Regions from separate parts of the Paenibacillus sp. FSL H8-0260 genome, predicted to be linked through region 1. Evidence: riboswitches for the same ligand, from Rfam matches in the RefSeq annotation. Region 1 holds a riboswitch; the other holds the start of a gene.
The links. A riboswitch is a leader RNA that binds a small molecule or an ion and turns the genes downstream of it on or off. The one in region 1 is predicted to bind cyclic di-AMP.
Positions count from the first base shown of each region.

Region 1 (3,161 bases):
TTGTTGAATTTGGTGATTTCAAATGTCCAGCTTGTTCCCAATTTGCTGGCTCCATGAAACCGAAAATTGTTCAAGATTTTGTCAACGAGGGAAAAGCAGCTCTTTACTTTGTAAATATGGCTTTCGTTGGTCCTGACTCTGAGACAGCTTCACTAGCTGCATTGTCTGTATACCATCAGAATAAGGATGAATTCTGGAAGTTCTATGATGCTGTGTATGCGCAGCAAGGGGATGAGAGCGTGGAATGGGCCACTGAGGATTTCTTGGTAAGCCTTGCTGAAAAAGAGAAATTAGTGATCGATTACGATCTATTGCGTAAAGACATCCAAGAGAAAACTTATGCAGATGAGCTGAAGAAAGACATTCAGTTGGCAACTGACGCAGGCGTGACAACTACGCCTTCGCTCTACATTAATGGAGTGAAAACGGCTGAACCTTTCGATATTGAAGCGATTACATCTGAAATTAACACCGCCGCAAAAGCAGTGGAGGCAAAGTGACAAAATTCCTATCTTTTTGCAAGCGTAACTGCCTCTATCTGGCCTGGTTCGTCTCTTTGGTTGCTGTAGCTGGTAGCTTGTATTTAAGTGAAGTCTTGAAGTATGAACCTTGTAAGCTTTGCTGGTTTCAGCGGATTTTTATGTATCCGCAGTTATTTTTGTTGGGAATTGCCACTTTCCGTGGAGATAAGCGCATCATTCCTTATGTGCTTCCATTAAGTTTGATTGGTGGCAGTATCTCAATCTATCATTATGCGGAACAGAAGATTCCAGCGTTAAGTAAAGTTCTACCTTGTACAGTTGGTGTTCCTTGTAATAAAGATTACTTGAACTACTTCGAATTTATAACGATTCCTTTGTTAGCTTTAATAGCGTTTGCTCTAATAAGTCTCCTTCTTTGGTATGGACGTAGGGAAGAAGAAGTGATTGAAGTAGATGCTGAGGAGAGCTTAGGATTTTAGTTTTTACTTTGGAAGTTACAAAAAAGCTGAAAAGGTATTAAAATCACGGGCTAGAGGGATAATTGAAGATAATGAAAGAGAGCATCCAATAAGACGCTATATTTGAGCTTATTGGATGTTTTTTCATTCTTTTTTCATTTTTTTCAACGCTTTACTGTAGGCACTTTGTAGACTAATATTAGACCTTGTGAGAAGTTGAATATGCGCTGAATTTTCTTAGGAAAAACGGGGGAACCAAACTTGGCATTCATGCCAATGGGGTGAATCGGAACCGGGTCGAACAGATCTCTACCGTAGGGCTATAACCACAGCCCGAATCCGCCAGCTAACCTCGTAAGCAAGGTGGGAAAATGACCATGCATAAGCATGCGGATCATTTCCGTATGCTTATTTTTGTGTCTGCATTTATGAAATCCACCGATGAAAACAGCGCACGGAAATTCCGTTTCAGCTCCCAAAGAAAGGAACTGTATCCACCATGGTAAGCAAGGTAAAACGACTATTGATCGGACGTCCGATGAAGTCGAATGAACTCGATCATGAAAAGTTATCCAAGGTTAAAGCACTGGCTGTTCTGTCTTCTGATGCGCTCTCGTCTGTAGCCTACGGAACGGAACAAATTCTGATTGTACTAGTGGCTGCCGGGTTTACTGCCATCTGGTATTCCCTGCCAATTGCATTAGCCGTATTGGGCCTGCTGGCCATCCTGATTTTATCCTATCGGCAGACGATTTTTGCTTATCCGCAAGGAGGCGGAGCTTATATCGTAGCCAAGAGTAATCTTGGTATTCCGACAGGGCTGCTCGCTGGGGGTTCATTATTGGTGGATTACATTCTTACCGTAGCGGTTAGTGCCTCGGCAGGGACGGATGCGATCACATCGGCTTTTCCAAGTCTTCATAATCATACTGTTCTCATCGCTGTATCTGTTATCGTTTTATTAACAATCATTAATCTTCGCGGAGTGACTGAATCGGCTTCATTTATCGCAATTCCAGTGTATTTGTTTGTGGTTTCAATTGTTGTTCTGATTATCTCCGGTATCGTTAAATATGCAATGGGTGGCGCGCATGCGAATGTTCCTGAAATAGGCAGCGCCGTATCTAATGTAAGTTTGTTTCTACTATTAAAAGCGTTTAGCTCTGGTTGTTCAGCCCTAACGGGGGTTGAGGCCGTATCTAATGCGATCCCAAACTTTAAAGCACCGGCTGAGAAGAATGCAGCCAAGACGCTAATGATCATGGGACTTATCCTTGGCTTTATGTTTACCGGAATCACTGTGCTGGCGTATTGGTATGGTATTGTGCCAGATGAAAAGGCTACGGTTGTCTCTCAGATCGCTGAATCGACCTTTGGCCGTGGCGGATTGTACTTTTTCATTCAAGGGATTACAGCAGTGATTTTGTTCTTGGCAGCTAATACAGCATATTCAGCGTTTCCGCTGCTCGCCTTTATGTTTGCAAAAGATAAATATCTGCCACATGCATTTATGGTCCGTGGTGACCGCCTGGGTTTCTCAAACGGCATTATTTTTCTAGGAGTTATGTCTATCATACTTGTGACTGCATTCCATGGGAATACGGAAGGTTTGATTCCACTATATGCGGTTGGCGTGTTCATTCCTTTTACCTTATCCCAACTGGGGATGATGGTGCATTGGATCAAAACAAGACCCGCTGGATGGGTGAAAAGATTTGTAGTAAATACCATCGGTATGCTGACTACATTGACGATTACGCTTATATTTATCATTACTAAATTCTCGAGCGTATGGATGGCATTCATTTTCTTACCTGCTGTAATGTTCGTGTTCCACCGTATTCATAAGCATTATTTGAACACTGCGGATCAACTGCGTATATGTCCGGCTACGGATAAACCTGTAATTAAAGGAAGTACTGTAGTTGTTCCTGTTGCAGGGGTTACACGTGCTGTATTACATTCCATCAGCTATGCGAAGTCTCTAACAGATAATGTTGTTGCTGTGTATGTAGGCTTTGATGAAGAAGACATTCATAAGATGGAGCAACGGTGGGAGGAATGGAATCCAGGTGTACGCCTGATTGTACTTCGTTCCAGATATCGTAGTATCATTCGTCCGTTAGTGAAGTTTATCGATACGGTAGAGTGGAAGACCGCTGCGACGGATCACATCACGATTCTGATTCCACAGTTTATTACCAAACATTGGTGGCAAGCC
Region 1 is NZ_CP150298.1:3,779,732-3,782,892, reverse strand. It holds gene MHI51_RS16725 (DsbA family protein) at 1-500, shown strand, start outside; gene MHI51_RS16720 (disulfide oxidoreductase) at 497-961, shown strand; cyclic di-AMP (ydaO/yuaA leader) riboswitch at 1,156-1,315, shown strand; gene MHI51_RS16715 (APC family permease) at 1,440-3,161, shown strand, end outside.

Region 2 (3,161 bases), 3.2 Mb from region 1:
TGTTAAGCGATAAGCCTCTTCTCTCTGCTGAGATTGACCCTGAGCATTCCATCTTATTGGAGAGCAAACATTTAAACAACTTTAGGCTGGCGGAAATAGAGCACAAGACGCTCTCTCGCTGGACGTTAAGTGTAACTAAACTACTTGAAACCGTGCTCGGAACTCTTGTCTGGTGAGGTGAATGATTGTGAGAACATCGATAACCCGCGGCTGGCAAAGCATGAAGGAGCAATTTTATATTTTAATTCTGCTCTTCATCTACCGACTGCTCTGGGGCTACTTTATGTATGGTTTCATCCGATCTGCTATTATTCCAATTCTACTGCGCTATCCAGATAAAGACGCCGGCGGCAGCGGTATGGGCAGACTGTTGTATTATATCGAGGGACAGTTCAGCTTGAATACTGACCCTGCGATACGCACTTGGTTATGGATGCTTCTAGGACTTGTTGTCTTGCGACTTCTGCTTTCTCCTTTCATAAGGGCAGGATTGCTGCATGAGCTCCACCAGGAGCGAAGGGGCGAGCGCGGACTGTTCTTTTTCCCCGGCATGAAGATCTATGGACTACCTGTCTTAGTCTTTAGCCTAATCGAATGGGTTCTGACCCTGCTGCCGCTTTACTGGCTTGCTCCAAAAATGTACGGGCTGTTCTTATCCTCTTTGTTTAACTACACTTTGTTACTTCATTTAGTACCATACGTATTGGCATGGCTTATATATATTTTTATCGTGCGCCTGTTTCTTCTATATATGCAGTTTGGTTACACCGGCGGTACAGGAATGTTCTCCTCACTGTTCATCTGCTTGCGGTCACTGATTCCTGCTATAGGTGTTTCCATTGTACTTGGTGCGGGAGGCTTGCTCTTACTGCTAGTGTGCGGACTGACGGGTCTGTTCTGTCCCGGCCTGCCGGCACTTATAATACGGCAAATCTCACCACTACCTTCTACGCTCTTAAAAATGTGGGGAATCTCTGCACAATATCATCTATGGTGTAGCAAAGCATTTCCACAATAAATTAACCTTATTTGACATAATAAAAAGGTCCCAATTCCTGTATTCAGGAGCTGGGACTTTTTCTCATTACGGATAACTGAAGAGTATTTGCAAAATCATAAAAGCTCTGTTACAATAAGTCCTGTGCTATTAGTAACAATTTTGTAATCAATTGAAACGATTCCTACATAACTAAATGTATTTATCGTAAGTGTAACTGTCGAAACGTCATTCTCTTGGTGCTTAACACGCCTAATTCCTTTGCACCGGGAAGTGGGGGAACCATATTTTGGGTGAATTGATCTCGCTTTACAGGGATCATAGGGAATCTTCTACCGAACCCTTAAGCTAACCTCGCAGGCCTTGGAAGGAGTACATCTTTTGAAAAGACATAATTTAAGAAAAAAATGCGTCGCTGCGGCGCTAGGACTTGTAATGGCATTATCTATTGGTGGAGGAAGCGCCTTTGCCGACTCTAAGATGGACACTGTAATCTCAAAGACTATTGGAGTTGCCTATAAAACCGGAGGTACAAGCACTGCCGGATTTGATTGCTCTGGATTTACAAAATATGTATTCAAGAATGTAGGTCTTACTTTACCTCGTACATCAAAAGCTCAATATAGCGTTGGAACTGCTGTATCCAAAAGCAATCTGCGTTCTGGTGATCTAGTGTTCTTTAACACACTTGGCAATGGAGTATCCCATGTCGGCATTTATGTTGGAAACGGAAAATTCGCACAATCGTCCTCTTCGCGTGGAGTAACCATCACTTCACTCAGTCAGGCCTACTGGGCCAATCGTTATGTTGGCGCTAAAAGAGTAATGAGTACTTCAGCTTATCAAGCTGTAGCCTTCGATTGAAACCTTCCTCACAACTATAACCTCATAATTACAACTATATGAACCTGAATCTGATTATGCCCGTAATCAAATTCGGGTTTTTCTTTTTTCCATAATATATTTTTACACTATTAGAGCCCAATTGAAACACGTTTATTTGATAAAAATTGCAATTATATTAAAAATTAGGTCATTATTAACGCTTACATATGCCTTTCTACCGTAAAAATGCCAATTTTTCTGCATTAATATGTTAAAAACGATTGCCAAGCGGCTTTCTGTTTGTTACAATTAGCGCAGTGAGATTTTAGTAACATTTTTGTAATCATTAAGTTGTTATTTACAAAGGTTTTGTCATGTATTGATTACAAGCTAATCCTAATCAACAGTATGAGCCGAGTTTCCTAACTATTAGGAAAACGGGGGAACCAACTTTGGGTGAATTGACCTCCATTATATAGAGGGGTCATAGGGGACCTTCAACCGAACCCTTAAGCTAACCTCGTAGGCATTTGGAAGGGGTATACACTTTTGAAGAAGAAGTTAGCAGCAGCAGTACTAAGCTTTTCCATCATCCTCACCATCGGAGCAGGAAGCGCTTTCGCAGATTCCAAAATGGATAAAGTGATTGACAAGGCCATCGGTACTAAATACGTATCCGGCGGTATATCCACTAACGGATTTGATTGCTCCGGATTTACAATGTATGTGTTTGATAAGATTGGCATTAACCTTCCACACCAATCAGGTTCCCAATATCAAATGGGCACAGCAATCTCCCGTGATGATATAAGAGCCGGAGATCTTGTATTCTTCAATACAAGTGGCAAAGGTGTCTCCCATGTCGGCATTTATGTCGGTGAAGGTAAGTTCGCACACGCTTCTACCTCACGCGGTGTTACCATTAGCTCTCTGAGTGATAGCTACTACGTGAAACGCTACGTTGGTGCCAAGCGCATTATGAGCACAGATGCTTACAAATCGGTTGCTGCTGAATCGGAAGACAATGATGATGTGCAATAAATAACGTACATAGGCTCTTTTCCAAGGTAATTCTTGGAGGAGAGCTTGTTTTTTTGTCTTATTACTTATTTACCCCTCTCATAATTTGTAAAACATTCCCCTCATATAAATTTTCTGAGTCGAACCTCCCCCATTTTGTATATAATTAGTAATATAGCAATGTCCTCGTGAAAGGAGATCGTTGACCTTATGATAAATCCCTCGGTAACTTTTCATGTAGTTCCTATGGAGGCAATTCACGGAGAAGCTATTTGTAAGTGGAGCTATACGCCTCCATATAATATTTATGGCTGGATGC
Region 2 is NZ_CP150298.1:112,863-116,023, reverse strand. It holds gene MHI51_RS00555 (M1 family metallopeptidase) at 1-176, shown strand, start outside; gene MHI51_RS00550 (hypothetical protein) at 188-1,018, shown strand; cyclic di-AMP (ydaO/yuaA leader) riboswitch at 1,237-1,375, shown strand; gene MHI51_RS00545 (C40 family peptidase) at 1,433-1,861, shown strand; cyclic di-AMP (ydaO/yuaA leader) riboswitch at 2,224-2,366, shown strand; gene MHI51_RS00540 (C40 family peptidase) at 2,372-2,863, shown strand; gene MHI51_RS00535 (GNAT family N-acetyltransferase) at 3,053-3,161, shown strand, end outside.
Region 2: another riboswitch for cyclic di-AMP. It lies ahead of MHI51_RS00545 (C40 family peptidase); the one in region 1 lies ahead of MHI51_RS16715 (APC family permease).